Regions from separate parts of the Agrobacterium radiobacter genome, predicted to be linked through region 4. Evidence: riboswitches for the same ligand, from Rfam matches in the RefSeq annotation. Region 4 holds a riboswitch; each other region holds the start of a gene.
The links. Region 4 has a riboswitch for thiamine pyrophosphate ahead of thiB (thiamine ABC transporter substrate binding subunit). Riboswitches for the same ligand answer to the same signal wherever they lie in the genome.
Positions count from the first base shown of each region.

Region 1: it holds a riboswitch for thiamine pyrophosphate, as region 4 does, so the genes downstream of both, thiC (phosphomethylpyrimidine synthase ThiC) here and thiB (thiamine ABC transporter substrate binding subunit) in region 4, are expected to answer to the same signal.
Region 2: it holds a riboswitch for thiamine pyrophosphate, as region 4 does, so the genes downstream of both, MRBLRC7O_RS24460 (multidrug effflux MFS transporter) here and thiB (thiamine ABC transporter substrate binding subunit) in region 4, are expected to answer to the same signal.
Region 3: it holds a riboswitch for thiamine pyrophosphate, as region 4 does, so the genes downstream of both, MRBLRC7O_RS15755 (ABC transporter permease) here and thiB (thiamine ABC transporter substrate binding subunit) in region 4, are expected to answer to the same signal.

Region 1 is NZ_JBEGHX010000001.1:2,223,263-2,227,397, reverse strand. It holds gene MRBLRC7O_RS11125 (amino acid--[acyl-carrier-protein] ligase) at 1-353, opposite strand, end outside; gene MRBLRC7O_RS11120 (acyl-CoA dehydrogenase family protein) at 358-1,539, opposite strand; gene MRBLRC7O_RS11115 (acyl carrier protein) at 1,539-1,790, opposite strand; TPP riboswitch at 1,973-2,084, shown strand; gene thiC (phosphomethylpyrimidine synthase ThiC) at 2,180-4,003, shown strand; gene thiO (glycine oxidase ThiO) at 4,005-4,135, shown strand, end outside.
Region 2 is NZ_JBEGHX010000003.1:183,522-187,656, reverse strand. It holds gene MRBLRC7O_RS24470 (ketopantoate reductase family protein) at 1-282, shown strand, start outside; gene MRBLRC7O_RS24465 (VOC family protein) at 397-963, opposite strand; TPP riboswitch at 1,230-1,346, shown strand; gene MRBLRC7O_RS24460 (multidrug effflux MFS transporter) at 1,377-2,597, shown strand; gene MRBLRC7O_RS24455 (NUDIX hydrolase) at 2,626-3,030, shown strand; gene MRBLRC7O_RS24450 (LysE family translocator) at 3,214-3,840, shown strand; gene MRBLRC7O_RS24445 (hypothetical protein) at 4,018-4,135, opposite strand, start outside.
Region 3 is NZ_JBEGHX010000002.1:389,521-393,655, forward strand. It holds gene MRBLRC7O_RS15750 (TadE/TadG family type IV pilus assembly protein) at 1-963, opposite strand, end outside; TPP riboswitch at 1,159-1,261, shown strand; gene MRBLRC7O_RS15755 (ABC transporter permease) at 1,388-2,173, shown strand; gene MRBLRC7O_RS15760 (ABC transporter substrate-binding protein) at 2,170-3,120, shown strand; gene MRBLRC7O_RS15765 (hydroxyethylthiazole kinase) at 3,117-3,857, shown strand; gene thiE (thiamine phosphate synthase) at 3,844-4,135, shown strand, end outside.
Region 4 is NZ_JBEGHX010000001.1:2,382,720-2,386,854, forward strand. It holds gene thiP (thiamine/thiamine pyrophosphate ABC transporter permease ThiP) at 1-1,429, opposite strand, end outside; gene thiB (thiamine ABC transporter substrate binding subunit) at 1,449-2,462, opposite strand; TPP riboswitch at 2,500-2,610, opposite strand; gene MRBLRC7O_RS11835 (VOC family protein) at 2,656-3,048, opposite strand; gene MRBLRC7O_RS11840 (ABC-F family ATP-binding cassette domain-containing protein) at 3,146-4,135, opposite strand, start outside.

The DNA.
Region 1 (4,135 bases), 160 kb from region 4:
GGCGTCAGCACGATGTCTGTCGCTTTCTGGTCCTTGGTCCAGTCACCGCCCTCATCCATGGTTTTCAGCAGGCTGACATGGTCGAGTTCGCAGCCGCAGAAGGAGTGGACGGTGCCGGCGAGCTGCGGGAAGCTCTTCATGTAACCGCTCTTTTCGAAGTAGGCGCGGTTGATGCCGGGCGGAAAACGGATCGCTTCGGCGCCATCAGCGCCGCCCGTGCGGTCGATCAGCCGCTCGAATGCGGCAATCACGTCCTCGAACTGGCCGCTGCGTCCATAAAGACCGTCCACACCCGTTTCAATCAGCAGGCCTTCTTCGAACAGTCGATCGAGAAACGATGTTTGCATGTCCATGGTCTTATCCCAAGAGGCTGGTGTCCTGCTTGTGAACCAGCAGGAGATTGGCGGAATTGCCGAGAATGCGGTCGTTGGAAATCATCAGACGGGCAGAATGCGCGTCGCGAAGGTGCCGGCCGAGGCTGTAGGGCGTGCCGTTCTTGTAGCCCATGATGCCGCAGACCAGCATGGCGTGGTCAATGATTTCAAGAATGGTTTCCGAAGAGCAGATCTTCACATTGTTCATGGCGACGGCAAAGGCCATCGACATCAGTTTTTCCGGGTCGCTCTTGGTATCCTCGTAAGCCTTGATGCCGGCGATGATGTTGGATTTCACCACCTGCAGCTTGGTGGAAACCTCCGCAAGGCGGATCGCGCCGGGAGGAGCCGTGCCGGGCGACTTGCGCGCTGCGGCTCTGACGAAAGACTGCGCGCGCAGCACGGCATCCGACGCGATGCCATACCAGACGGCGCTCCAGAGAAGATGCGAGCTTGCAAGCATGGATTGCGCTGCGATTTCCGCGAAAGGCTTCGGGAAGATCTGTGCCGCCGGCGCTTCGCCGCGAAACAGGAAACCATCCGAACAGGTACCGCGCATGCCGAGCGTATCCCAGACATGGGTTTTTTCGAGCGTGTACTGGTTTTTCAGGAATACGGTCATCACCTGATCGGCGGGCGCGGCATCCTTATGGGTGCGCGAGGTGATGAGGATCGCATCGGCATTGCTGCCATAGGAAATGACGGTGGCGTCCTTTTCCAGCCGGCAGAAATCGCCTTCGACCTCGATTGCGCAGATGGAGTTGCGCAGATTGCCGCCGATGCCGCCTTCGGTGGTGGCTGAGCCGAGCAGCAGCTGTTCCGCCGCGACGCGGCTCATGAAGCCCGCATGCCATGCGCTCGCCTCGCCATGTTCCACAAGGCTGGACAGCTTGATGTGGTGCATGGCGAAAATCATCGCGGTTGCGGAACAGGCCTGGCCGAGCCGGGCGCAGATATCGGCGATTTCCTGCAGGGAAGTACCTTCGCCACCGAGCGAAGCGGGGACCTGAATGCCGAGCAGGCGTTCCTGCCTGAGTGTATCAACGGCTTCCTGCGGAAAGCGGCCGGTAACATCCACCTCATCTGCGTGTTTGGCGGCAATTGCTGCGACACGGCCCGCGCGCGCGGACAGCGTTTCATCCTGCGGCGCTACGGTGACGTTCATCAGGCTGCCTCTTTACCATCCAGAATGAGCTTAACGGTGTCTTCAATGGCCTTGATGCTGGCAAACGACTTGCGGTTCAGCAGATTGTCCGGGAATTCGATATCGAATGCTTCTTCGATGCCGAGCATCAATTGCACCGATGCGAAGGAAGAAAGCCCCGCCGCGTAAAGATCGGCTTCATCTGCAATCGTATCGACGGGGGTTGGAAGCTGGCCGAATTTGGCCAGTATTTCACGTATAGTCGCATTCATTCCGACGTATCTCCCATAAATTTCACATCAGGATGGTTTGTGCTTATCGTTACGTTGCAAACGATAATATTCGCCTAAACCGTTAGGTTAATTACAACTAACGGCAGCATGCGCCATTCCCGCACCTTTGCCAAGCATGGATCGTCGGCCTTGACAAATGCCTGATGGTGTTTTTTGCTGGGGTCATTCACCAGGGGTGTCCCGTCAAGGGGCTGAGATTCTGCTTTCATGCGCAGTGACCCGTTGAACCTGATCCAGTTCATACTGGCGTAGGGACGGTGCAAAGACCTGATGTCGGACGGGCGCATGACGCCGTGTTTCGGCACTTCGGTATTTTCCATCATTCCGGCTCGAACTGGGTCTCCACTGTTAAGCTTTGGAGCCTCAAGATGAATATCGCTGCCAAGAATATCCCGCTTTCCGTCACCACCGGGCCGCATGCCGCCTCCACGAAAATCCACAAATCAGGCATTTTACATCCGCATATCCGCGTACCGATGCGCGAGATCGCCGTCCATCCGACGGCGGGCGAACCGCCGGTGACGGTCTATGATTCCTCCGGTCCCTATACCGACCCTACCCATCCCGTTCTGATTGAAAAGGGTCTGCCGCGTCTGCGTCACGAGTGGGTTGTAGCGCGGGGCGATGTCGAGGCTTATGATGGCCGGCACCTCAAGCCGGAGGATAACGGCTTTGCCACCGGCGAACGGCTGACGCCCGAATTTTCCGTGCGCCACCAGCCGCTCAGAGCCACGGCAGGTAAAGCCGTGACCCAGCTTGCCTATGCGCGGGCAGGTATCATCACGCCGGAAATGGAATTCATCGCCATTCGCGAAAATCTCGGGCGCGAGGCAGCGAAGGAGAAGCTCGCGCGTGACGGCGAGAGTTTCGGCGCGCATATCCCTGATTACGTCACGGCGGAATTCGTCCGTCAGGAAGTGGCGTCGGGCCGCGCCATCATTCCCGCCAACATCAACCATCCGGAACTTGAACCGATGATCATCGGCCGCAATTTTCTGGTGAAGATCAACGCCAATATCGGCAATTCCGCCGTCACCTCCTCCATGGCGGAAGAGGTGGAGAAGATGGTCTGGGCGATCCGCTGGGGCGCCGATACCGTCATGGACCTTTCGACAGGGCGCAACATCCACAATATCCGCGAATGGATCATCCGCAATTCGCCGGTACCGATCGGCACGGTGCCGCTTTATCAGGCGCTGGAGAAGGTCAACGGCATTGCCGAGGATCTCAACTGGGAGGTGTTCCGCGATACGCTGATCGAACAGGCGGAACAGGGCGTGGACTATTTCACCATCCATGCCGGCGTCCGGCTGCACTACATCCCGCTCACCGTCAGTCGCGTCACCGGCATCGTGTCGCGCGGCGGGTCGATCATGGCGAAGTGGTGTCTGCATCACCACAAGGAAAGTTTCCTCTACGAGCATTTCGACGAGATTTGCGACATCTGCCGCGCCTATGACGTTTCCTTCTCGCTGGGCGATGGTCTTAGACCCGGCTCGATTGCCGACGCCAATGACGCGGCGCAGTTCGCGGAACTGGAAACGCTTGGCGAGCTGACGCAGATCGCCTGGGCTAAGGATTGCCAGGTGATGATCGAAGGCCCCGGCCATGTGCCGATGCACAAGATCAAGGAGAATATGGACAAGCAGCTGAAGACCTGCGGCGAGGCGCCCTTCTATACGCTTGGACCTCTCACCACCGATATTGCGCCCGGTTACGACCATATCACTTCGGGCATCGGTGCTGCGATGATCGGCTGGTTCGGCACGGCCATGCTCTGCTACGTCACGCCCAAGGAACATCTCGGCCTGCCTGATCGTAACGACGTGAAGGTGGGCGTCATCACTTATAAGATCGCCGCGCACGCGGCCGATCTCGCCAAGGGCCATCCGGCCGCACAGGTGCGGGACGATGCGCTGTCGCGCGCAAGGTTCGAGTTCCGCTGGGAAGACCAGTTCAACCTGTCGCTCGATCCGGATACGGCCCGGTCCTTCCATGACGAGACGCTGCCGAAGGAGGCGCACAAGGTCGCGCATTTCTGCTCCATGTGCGGGCCGAAATTCTGCTCGATGCGGATTTCCCACGATATCCGCGCCGAGGCGCAGAAGGAGGGGCTGGAGGCCATGGCCGCGCGCTTCAAGGAAGGCGGGGAGCTTTATATGCCGCTCGCGACGCCTGCGGATGCCGAATAGCATGCGCGTTCTGGTCAAGGGAACGGGGGTCGCCGGTTTGACGGCGGCCTTCGAACTGGCGCGGAACGGCGTTACCGTCGAGGTTTGCGAGCGCAATGCCGGACCCTTTCGCGGCGCATCCTGGTATGCGGG
Region 2 (4,135 bases), on a different contig from region 4:
GTCGGTGAAACCGATCCCAACCGTGGAAGGCTTATGAAGATGGCATCGATCGCAGGTTTCAGCCGTGCGGGGAGCTCCTCCATGCAAAGCCTTGCCCGCTCCACGGGATCTATCGAGACCGATTATCTCAACGGTGAAGTCGTTCTACTGGGGCGGCTGCATGGTGTCCCCACACCTGCCAATACCTGGTTCTGCGAACTCGCTGCCCGCATGGTACGAGAAAAACTGCGGCCCGGAACGATTCCGCTGGACGAGGTCAAGCGGGCGCTGTCTCTCGCTTAGAGTATCGGGTTTGATCAACATCTGTGTGCAGCCGGTGGTCGCAGGCTCCCAATAACAGAAGGTGCAAGAGCGGCTTCATTATGTGATCGAACGGACCTGTTCCGCCGGCTGCTCCTAACGCAAGATGCGTCGCAAATATCCTAACATATCAACCAAATCCTCCAGCCCTGAAAAGTAAAGGGAATTTTCGTCGCGAAACTCGCTCTCAAAAGTCGAAGTTTCGCGACAGACATTTGCGACAGATTTAAGCTGCGAGTGACATGCCCTCGGCCTTACGCTCCACGAGCGCCCAAATGTGGCGAACGGATCGAAGATCGAGGCCACGCGGCGGCCTATCACGTCAGTCTGGATTTCGTCTCGGATCACAGCTCCGGCTGAAAGGGCGCGCTGCATTACACCTTCAATGTTGCCAACCTTGAGCTGGAAAATCGTGCTGACCGCCCCTGGTTCTTTCGGAAAGAAAGGGCCACCGTAGGATGGAGACTTTTCGCGATTGGGATTAGAGCCGGCGACCCACACAGGCAGGTTCCCGAACCGCATTTCGACAGCGGCCAGAGCGCCATCGATGTCATTAGTGTTCTCTTCCTGCGCACCAAAGGCGGCGGCATAGAAATTAGCGGCCTCTCTCTCCCGCCCATGTTCAACAAACAAAGAAAGTTCGACGATGATATCTGCGGACATCTTGGCTCCCCGCGCAATCTGAATCACCTCTCCACCATACCGCAAACTTTGCCGAACCACTGGCATCGGACGAGAGGCCGCCAAATTCAGGATTCACAACCATTTCGCCGGGGGCAGATGATCAGTTTGGGCCGTCGGCAGTCCTTCCCTTCGCGCCAGAAGCGGTCACGGATGCCTAAGCAATCGGACCTCGCCGCGATCAGGTTCGCTGCGACAGATTTCAAACCCAAACCCCATGTGCATCCTTCAAAGTTTAGGCTAGTCTCATCAGTACCGAGGGGTGCCCTGTCAAAGGGCTGAGATACTGTTGGGCGAACGCAGCGCAGTGACCCTTTGAACCTGATCCGGATCATGCCGGCGAAGGGACGGGTCAGACGCCTCTCTCTTTTGCCGGCCTCGTAAAAGGGGCCGCAATGACATTACATAGCCAACTTGCACGACTGAGCGCACAACGTCCGCCTAAGCTTGTTACGTTGACCCTTCTATGCGCCCTTTCGGTGCTACCATTGAACATCTTCCTGCCGTCGATGGCGCACATCGCAAGAGATTTCCAAACCGATTATGCTCTCGTGAGCCTGTCTCTGGCGGGCTACGCAGCTGTCGCCGTGATTCTGGAACTGATCATGGGGCCGATGTCCGATCGGTTCGGGCGTCGGCCGATCGTCCTCCTCAGCCTCGTATTCTTCACGGTCGGATCCATCGGTTGTGCTATTGCATCCAATATCTGGGCTTTTCTTGCCTTCCGTTCGCTTCAGGCGGCGATCACCTCCTGCTATCCGACTTCGATGGCGATTATCAGGGACACCGCTGGCAAGGAGCAGACAGCAAGCCGCATCGGCTATGCCGCGATGATCTGGGCGCTGGCACCGATGATTGGCCCGGCGCTTGGCGGTTTGGCGGATGAGGCCTTGGGCTGGCGGGCTATTTTCTGGGGCCTCGCCTTCGCGGGTACCGTAATGTTGACCTTGTGTTGGTTCCAACTCGGTGAGACGAACAGAACCCGCTCTGGCTCCATAGCGCAGCAGTTTCGCGCGTACCCAGAGCTCTTTCGCGCATTGCGCTTTTGGGCCTATGCACTGTGCATGGGGTTTTCCGTCGGCACGGTCTACGCATTTCTCGCCGGGGCTCCTTTTGTCGCTACGATATTCAACGTCTCGTCGGCTGCGCTTGGTCTCTTCATCGGCAGCATTACAGCTGGCTTTGTTTTTGGCAGCTTCTTCTCTGGACGTTATGCCGGCCGATATCGACTCACGACCATGATGATCATTGGGCGGATCATTGCTTGCGGCGCTCCGGTGATTTGCCTGACCCTGCTTTTCAATGACGTAAGGAATGTGATCGCGTTGCTGGGCCCTTGCATTTTGGTTGGCGTTGGCAATGGCTTGACCATGCCAAGTGCCAACGCCGGTGCTCTCTCCGTACGACCTAACCTTGCTGGCAGTGCAGCCGGACTGGCCGGCGCGATTACGCTTGCAGGTGGAGCCACCCTGTCCTCAATCACGGGCGCCGTGCTGACGGAAGGCAACGCGCCCTTCGCGCTGTTCTCCATCATGCTTCTGTCTACCGCCCTCGCGCTGTTGGCTTCGGTCCTCGCTGCGCTCGCCGAGAAGCGCAGCTCGATCGTAACGACATGACTGCAACCAATCTTGCCAGGAGTGATGAATGGTGGATCAGACGCCTATTTTAGCAGCCAGCGGCGTAATTCTAGATGGGCAGAAGCGCATCCTTTTGGTTCAGCGGGCCAACCCGCCAGATAAGGGATGCTGGACCCTGCCCGGCGGGCGCGTCGATCCGGGGGAAACATTGGAGCTGGCCGTGATCCGTGAAGTCTTCGAGGAAACAGGACTGGTGATCAGGATCGTCAATGAGCTGGGAAAACTGCATGTCCCGGACGGCAAAGGGGGCATCTATGAAATTCACGACTTCCTGGCCGAAAAAATCTCTGGCGAAGCGTCCGCCGGGGACGATGCCGCAGCCATTGGCTGGTTCAGGAATGACGAGCTTTCCAAGCTTCCGCTGACGCCAGACTTGTTGCACTATTTGAATCTGTACGGCGTCTATCCATAGTCACCCGAAGCCACACTTTTGCGGCGGCCAGTGAACGGTTTGGGCCGGCGTCGTCATGGCGCAGAAGCGCCCAAAGGAGACATTGCAGTTGCTGCAAAACTCCCTATTCTGCGACGTCGCAAAAGTCAGGAAAACAAGTGTCGCTTTAGTTGGAGTTTTCGCGACCTACCGGAGGTAAGTTATATGGAACATTTACCAGAGATAGGGTTCGCGTTCGGTGCCTTCGCGCTTGGAATGTTCAGCCCCGGTCCGAATATTCTCTCTGTCGTCGGCACGTCTATGGCTGTAAGCCGCAAAGCGGGCATTGCACTGGCACTCGGTATTTCGGCAGGATCGTTCCTCTGGGCCTCTATGACCGCGATCGGGCTGACGGCATTGATTGCAGCCTATGCTTCAGTGCTGACGGTCATCAAGATCGTCGGCGGTCTCTATCTGCTCTGGCTGGCCTTCAAATCCTTTCGCTCGGCTGCTTCGACAAGACCGATTATGGACCCTGCCGGATTGGCGGCAGGCAGCCTGCGCACATACTTTCTGCGTGGCCTGACAGTCCAGATGACCAACCCGAAGGCGGCGTTGACGTGGATCGCAATCATGTCGCTCGGTCTCGCGCATTCCGCGCCAGCCTCAACCGCGCTCGTCATCGTATTCGGAACCACGATCCTCTCGGTTGTCGGTCATATTGCCTATGCCGTCGCCTTCTCTACCAAGCGCATCGTTACGGCCTATGATTGCGCTCGCAGGTGGATCGACGCGGGATTAGGGATGTTCTTCACCTTCGCAGGCATCAAGTTGCTTACAAGCCGAACCTGAACTGTTTCCCAAAAAACCTGAGTTCGGCGGCCAATTTTTGCGACTGCGAATGACCGGTTTGGGCCGACTGCGGTCTTCCGACAGGAGACGCTCTGCTGCAAGAACGGTTGCCGTCGGCTTTTCCGTCATCCCCGTTGCTCGGTTTCCTGCAATTTTTCGCTGAGTGTGTGTTGAACCTTACATCCTGCGCTCGGTACTCTTAAGTGAGCTGGAGAGCCCGGAAACGCGATTGGCCTCACGCTGCCGCAAGACATGCCGGGATTCGGCCAGTATCTCGCGATACCTTTGAATCTTG
Region 3 (4,135 bases), on a different contig from region 4:
TGAAACGAAGAAGATAATCTTCTCGGGGCTGGCCGAACTCGCCCCGGTGCCAGAATTGCCGATCTTGTCGCCGATCTGAGTGAGTGCCCGGTCGAAATCCGTCTGCTGGTCGTTGTTAAATCCCTGCTTTGGGATCGACATCAGGTCGACTTCACCGGCTTTCTTCTTCGCGGTCGCCAGATCCGACGTCAAGGGAACGACCTCGAGCAGCTTCGTATCTTCGGCTTTCTCTCCGAAAGTGTAGACCGCCATGCGATATTGATTGCTGCTTTTGCGGTTGGACTTCGCCGTGTCCATAAGGCTCGCCGTGGCCTTTGCGACCACATTGATGCGCGTCGTCACTCCGAGGCTTTTGGCCTTGTAATAATAGCTGTTCTTGTCCACCACCCCGTTTGTCACGATGTGACAGGCGAAAGCGCATTTGTCGCTCGTATTCGCAACCATGGTGGCGACATCGGCCGGCGTGGCGCCAACGCCCATCGAAGGAGTGTTGTCCAGAAGCACATAGAAGTCGCTGAATGTTTCCGTCTCGTATTTGGCGGTCGCCTTGCCCGAAACAGTGATGAGATCCTCTCCGAGGACCCGTGAAAGCGTCGTGCCGATGGATGCCTTGAAGCTGACCGACGATTCGATGGCGTTACCGCGCTTGATCACCGACACGTCGAGAGACAGGAGCTTGTAGTCGGGATTGGCCCTCTCATTGCTTTCGAAGAATGCGGAAGCCTCATCGCCGCCAAGCGTAATGACGCCGTCACTCGACATTTCCTTTGCCTTGTGAACGCTCGCCGACGTATCGGCAACCACCGCGAGGGCCGCGGCATCCGCCGCCATCTGCAGGTCTGATTTGACGGCCATGCCGTGCGTCACATCAAGGGCCACGCCGGCGGCGCCAATCAGCGGCACCATCAACAAGGCGCTGAGAATGCCGAAATTTCCCGATTTATCCTGCCAGAAGCTCTTCAAATTCGCCCCCAATCATCTTTCCCGGGGTCAAGTTAGTCGTACAATATTGAAAGGCAGTTTCAAGAGATAACTAATTTTCGATAAATCTAATTTCCTCAATAACTAATACGCAGATGGATACGGGTACCCGCGATCGCGCCTGACGACGGATCGGCGGCGGGACGTTGACATTTATGAAACTTGACTTACAAAACAAACTCTTCCGAGGGGAGCACCAGACGGTGCTGAGATGGCGTTGAGCCGGACCCTTGAACCTGATCCGGGTCATGCCGGCGTAGGAACGGAACTGTCGCGCCCAAGGGGCGCTACCCTTTCTCTTCTCCGCTTTGCCCTGATCTCCGTGATTGTCACATCTGGAGACGAATGATGATGCTGAAACGTTCCGCCCTTCGCACATGGTGCGTCTGCGTCTGAGGTCCGGCCCATGCGTGCCATCCATGCGCTGAACGGTGTCGGTCTTCTGCTGGTTTTCTGGCAGGCGGGAACGTGGCTGTTTTCGCCACCCCGCTATATCCTGCCATCGCCCGCCGATGTTGCCGGCGCTTTTCTGCGCCAGCCCGGCTTCCTGTTCGGACAGGCTCTGGTGACGCTCAGCGAAATGGCGCTCGGGCTTGCGGCGGGAATCACCGCCGGCATTCTCGTCGCCTTCACCATTGCCGCCATTCCGCGCCTCGGCCGCCTCGTCTGGCCCATGGTTCTGGTGTTGCAGGCCTTTCCGGTGTTCGTGCTCGCCCCCATTCTCGTCCTCTGGTTCGGTTTCGGCATGGCCTCGAAAGTAGTCATGACGGCGATCATCATCTTCTTTCCGGTCGCGTCCTCCTTCACTGACGGCCTCAACCGCACGGAGCGCGCCATCCTCGACGCCGCTTCGCTGACAAAGGCGAGCCACTGGCAGGTCCTCACCCGGTTGCGTGTGCCGCTGGCGCTCCCGTCGCTGATCTCGGGCTTGAGAGTGGCGGCGCCGCTAGCCCCGCTGGGCGCCGTCATCGGCGAATGGGTGGGCGCATCCGCAGGGCTCGGATTTGTGATGATCCAGTCCAATGCCCGGATGCAGACCGACACCATGTTCGCCGCCATGGCCGTTCTCGCGGTCATGGCGGTGCTGCTGCGGCTTATCGTCGATCTCTCGACAGCACATCTCGCCCCCTGGGCCAAAGAAACAGAACACACCACTCCTTTCAGATATTTGCGGAGACTTTCGGCACCATGAAACGAACTCTTCTTTCCTTCGTCGTCGCGGCTGCAAGCGTGCTTGCGCCCATGCAATCCCAGGCGGCCGACAAGCTCACCGTTTTGCTCGAATGGTTCGTGAATCCGGATCACGCGCCGATGGTGATTGCAAAAGAACGCGGCCTGTTTGCCGATGCCGGGCTGGAGGTGGAACTGGTTCCGCCCGCAGACCCCTCCGCCGTGCCGCGTCTCGTCTCGGCAAAACAGGCCGATATCGGCGTGCATTACCAGCCGAACCTCTATCTCGACCACGACGCCGGCCTGCCACTCGTGCGTTTCGGCACGCTGGTCGAAACGCCCCTCAATACCGTCACCGTTCTCGCCGATGGGCCGATCAAGAGCATGAAGGATCTGAAGGGCAAAAAGGTCGGCTTTTCCGTATCCGGCTTCGAAGATGCCATGCTGAAGCGCATGCTGGAAAAGGACGGGCTGACGAAGGATGATGTCGAACTCATCAACGTCAATTTTTCGCTCTCGCCGTCGCTGATCGCCGGCAAGGTGGATGCCACGCTTGGCGGTTTCCGCAATTTCGAGCTGACGCAGATGAAGCTCGAGGGACATGAGGGCCGCTCCTTCTTTCCCGAGGAACATGGCGTTCCGGCCTATGACGAGCTGATCTTCGTCACCCATCGCGATCTCGTAAAAGACAGCCGCCTGCCGCGTTTCCTCTCCGCCGTGGAACAGGCCGCGATCTTCATCACCAACCACCCACAGGAAGCCTGGCAGCTTTTCATCAAGGCCTATCCAAACCTTGACGACGCGCTGAATAAGCAGGCCTTCTTCGACACGCTGCCGCGTTTCGCCAAGCGCCCGGCCGCACTCGACCGCACCCGCTATGCCCGTTTTGGCGCCTTCATGCAGGAGATGCAGCTGATCAAGCAGGCGCCGGCGGCGGACGACATCGCCGTGGAGCTGCAGCAGCCATGACGACGACTTATCCAACAGCGGCAAAGGCCGCCGAAATTCTGGAGCGCGTGCGGCAGACGCGCCCGCGCGTGCATTGCCTGATGAACACCGTGGTGCAGAAATTCACCGCAGATGGCATCACCGTCGTCGGCGGAATTCCTTCCATGACCACCTCGCTCGAGGAAATCGAGAGCTTCGTGGCCAAGGCGGATGCACTGACCGTTAATCTCGGCACACTGGATGCCGAACGGCGCGGGGTCATCCGGCTGGCGATAGAGATCGCCAATGCCTCCGGCAAGCCGTGGATCGTCGACCCCGTGCATTGCGATTATTCACCGTCGCGACTGGAGTTCGCGCGCGAACTCATCGCACTTTCCCCGACGATCGTGCGCGGCAATCACGCCGAAATGAGCCTGATCGGCGATGTGCCTGATGTGGTGAGAATCGAGACCGGGCCTGTGGATCACCTCAGCGACACGACCCGCAGCGTCAGGATCGTCAACGGCCATCCGTGGATGGCGAAGGTGACTGGCACGGGTTGCCTCTCGGGCGGCGTCATCGCCACCTTCATGGCGGTGGAAAAAGATGCGCTGACGGCGGCGGCCTCCGCCCTTGCCGTGACAGGCGTTTCCGCCGAACTCGCCGCCAGACGCGCCGGAGGCCCCGGCACATTTGAACCGGCGTTTCTGGATGCGCTTTCCGAAATTTCCGGTGAGGACATCATCAATCACGCGAGGATCGAGCATGAACAAGGTTGATTACCGCCTCAACGCGCTGGTCGACGCAAGCCTTAGCGATGTCGCACCGCTGCCGGAGCTTGCTCTCGCCGCCGCACTCAACGGCGCGACCATTCTGCAATATCGCGACAAGCACGGCTCTACGCGGGAAATGATCGAAAACGCCCGCGCCATTCATGAGGCCATCGCCGGCACCGGCGTGCCGCTTGTCATCAACGACCGTGTGGATGTGGCGCTCGCTTCTGGCGCGGACGGGGTGCATCTCGGCGCCGACGACATGGATGCAAAGACCGCAAGGC
Region 4 (4,135 bases):
ACAGGGCCATGGCGAATGAAAACGCCATAGCCAGCGACCGCCACAGAACCGGCAGATCGGCAAACCGCAGCCGCGTGAGGCCCTGAAGCCCGAGACTGGCGGAAAGCCGGCCGGTGCGTGAAAAATGACTGGTGAAGGCCGGCTCCAGCACCCGCATGGCAAGCGGCAAAGCCATCAACATATTGATAAGCGCCACGAGAACGGGAGCATAGAAGCTGACATCACCGAAAACCCGCAATAACAGGAACCACCCGCTTCCCAACACGACAGGCGGCACCAAGAGCACCAACGAAGACCCCGCCCCAAGCATGGCGGAGAGCAAGCGCAGAGGCTGCCCCACCTGCCGTCTGGAGCCTACCGCCTGGCGCGCGCCGATGATCGCCATGCAGCAGAGCACGACAAGGGCTGCGGAAAGCGCGGCGATTGCAAGGCTGGTCGCCGCCGCGCGCAGAAAAATCGGCGCAGACAGAAGACGCGGCAGATCGGCACTCAAACCCGAGACAGCTATGGCGACAAGCGGCAGGCCGATCAGCAGAATAGCGAAGACAATGGCCGCCCCATCCCACAAACGGGCGCCGACGCCCTTGCCGTCGAAACGGCGAAGGGAACGACCAAGCGAAGGGATTTCCGCTTCGGGCGACGGCAAAAAGGCGAGAAGGCCGAGCAGAATTGCGGTGAGGGCAATCTGCAAAACCGAAAGCGCAATCGCCCGCTGCGGATCGAAATCGAACCGCAGCGCCTGATAGATCGCCACCTCCAGTGTCGTGGCTGCCGGCCCGCCGCCTAAAAGAAGCACGAGCGTGAAGCTGGTGGCGCACAACATGAAGATAAGCCCGGCAATGCCGGGAACGAGACGCGCGACCGCCGGCCATTCGATAAAACGGAAAACCGAGACCGGCCCCATGCCGAGGCTTGCCGCCATGCGCCAATATTCGCCTGGAATACGTTCAAGCCCGGCCAGCATCAGCCGGACCGAAAGCGGCAGATTGAAAAACACATGGGCGATAAGGATGCCGGAAAGGCCGTAAATGCTGAAAGGTTCATCCGCACCGGCAAAAACGAGGGCCGTATTCAAAACACCCTGCCTGCCCCAGATGGTGATGATGCCGAAGGCGCCAACGATGACAGGCAGACCCATCGGCACCGCCATCAGCCTGATGATCCAGATCCTTCCCGGAAACTCGCGTCGCCGGGAAAGCGCCAGCGCCACCGGCAGGCCAAGAACAATGGAAAGAAGGGGGGAAAGCGTTGCCTGATAAAGCGTGAAACGCAGGATGCGCAGCGTATAGGCATCCATGATACCGGCAGCAGACGCGCCCGCATCAAAAGACAGGAGGGCCGCAACGGCGAGCGCCATGAATAGGAAAACGGCGGCAAAAGCCGCCGTTCCGAAAATGATCGATCGCCGATAATCGCGACGCAGCATCATGTGCGGGCGTGCCTCTTCCTCAATTCATGCTCATGGCCGCGAGCCATTCATCGATCCACGCCTTGCGGTTCTTCGCCACCTCTTCCGGATCCATCAGGAAAGTCTTCTGCGGCACCACGAGTTTGGAAAAAGCCTCCGGCAAGGGATTGGACGTTGCCGCAACCGGCATCATCCAATTGTTTTCCGGAATGGCATCCTGAAAACCTGATGTCAGCGTGAAAGCGAGGAACTGCTTTGCCAGCTCCTTGTGCGGCGCGTTTTTGAGAAGGCCGGACACTTCGATCTGGATATAATGCCCTTCGGAAAAAGCCGCGGCCTGATAACGATCCGTTTTTTCGGCGACCATATGATAGGCGGGCGAGGTGGTGTAGGAGAGCACCATCGGCACCTCCCCCTTGGTGAAAAGGCCGTAGGATTCCGACCAGCCCGGCGTGACGGTGAGAATGCGCTTCCTGAGCTTTGCCCATGCTTCCGGGGCCTTGTCACCGTAGACCGATTTTACCCACAACAGCAGGCCGAGCCCCGGCGTGGAGGTGCGCGGGTCCTGAATGGCGATCTTCTGCGAGGGGTCGCCTTCCACCAGCTCTTTCAGGCTCGCCGGTGGGTTCTTCACCGTCTGCGTGTCATAGATGACGGCAAAATGCCCGTAGTCGTAAGGCACGAAAACATCGTCCCTGTAACCGCCCGGCACCTTGGCGGCCGACGCATCGACGCCGCTGACATCAAAAAGACCGGTCTGTTTCGCCTCGGCAACAAGATTGGTGTCGAGACCAACGACCACATCCGCCCTGGACCCTGCGCCTTCAAGCTTCAGACGGTTAAGAAGCGCCACACCATCCGCAACACCGACGAAATTGACCGTGCAACCGCAGACCTTCTCGAAAGCTTCTTTTACCTTGGGACCGGGACCCCATTCGGAAACGAAGCTCTCATAGGTATAGACTGTCAATTCTTGCTTGTCATGCGCGGCGGCAAGACCGGGCAGGAACAGCGAAGCGGCAACAAGGGAATTCAGGAAAAGACGACGGCGCACGGGTATCTCCTCAAAACAAAAAGGGAAATAGCCGCCTGCCTTGAAGCCGTCTAATCCCTCCGCCGGTATGAACCGGATCAGGTTCTTCGGGTTGGCAAGCCTCTCAGCCTTTTGCACGCAAGCGCAAAAGACACCCCGTTAGATCAAGATGATGGTGTAGTCCCGTCGTCACTGCTTGGCAAGATGGCCGCCGTCAGCCCTGCTCCGTCATATGCACCAGCTCCCAGACGTGCCCGTCGGGATCCTGAAAGCTGCCGGCATACATGAAGCCGTGATCCTGCACGGGTTTCCAATCACTGCCACCGGAGGCAAGCGCCGTTGCGATCATCCGGTCGATTTCGTCGCGGCTTCCCGCCGTGAGACACGTCAGAACCTCGGTGGTGCGCGTCGCATCGGCGATGTCGCCGTTGATGAAATCGCGGAAACGCCCTTCCTGAAGAAGCATCACGAAGATGTTTTCTTCCACGATCATGCAGAGCGTGCGGTCGTCAGAATATTCCGGATTGAAGCTGAAACCGAGAGCCGTGAAGAAGCTTCTTGATTTCTCGATATTCTTGACCGGCAGATTGACGAAAATCATGCGCATTTTCACAACTCCTCCAAACGAACCGGCATAGAACGGCAATTCCGCTTTTCTGTCAAAGACCGAAGGAGGGGGCGATCAAACGAGGGGCCTGCGGCCTTCAGCCTTCCAGTTCCTCGCGCAGCATCTCCAGCTCCAGCCATTCTTCTTCCATGGTCTCGAGCTTTTCACGCAGCTTCGTCATTTCCTTCGCCAGCGTGTTGAAAGTGGCCGGATCCTTGGTGAAGAGATTAGGATCAGCCATGCGCTCCTCGCGCTTGGCGATTTCGCCTTGCGCCTTTTCCATCTCCTTCGGAAGATTTTCGAGCGCGAATTTCTGCTTGAAGGAAAGCTTGCCCTTGGCCTTTGAAGGATCCTGCGACGCGGAGGCCGAAGGTGCGGCCTTCGCTTTTTCCTGCTTCTCAGCCTTGCGTTTTTCTTCCGCAGCACCCTTGCGCTGCGCCATCATGTCCGAATAGCCACCGGCATATTCGATCCATCGTCCATCCGGCTGGTCCGGATTGACCGGGGCGATGGTGGAGGTGACGGTGCGGTCAAGGAAATCGCGGTCGTGGCTGACGAGAATGACCGTGCCGGAAAATCCAGCGACGATTTCCTGCAAAAGATCGAGCGTTTCGATATCGAGATCGTTGGTCGGCTCATCGAGGATCAGAAGATTGGTCGGCCGCGCCAGGATGCGTGCCAGAATAAGGCGCGCGCGCTCGCCGCCGGAAAGGTTGCGGATCGGCGTACGGGCCTGTTCCGGCTGGAACAGGAAATCCTTCATATAGCCCGTCACATGCTTCAATTCGCCGTTGACCAGCAGGTTTTCGCCGCGACCATCGGTCAGATAATGCGCGAGCGTATCGTTGGGATTGAGATCCTCACGTTTCTGGTCGAGCGTCGCGATCTCCAGATTGGTGCCGAGCTTCACCATGCCGCTATCGGGCTCAAGCTGGCCGGTGAGCATCTTCAGAAGCGTGGTTTTACCGGCGCCATTGGGGCCGACGAAGCCGATGCAATCCCCGCGATGGACACGCAGCGAAAACGGCGCGACGATCACGCGCTCGCCGTAGGCCTTGGTGATGGCCTCGGCCTCGATGACCAGCTT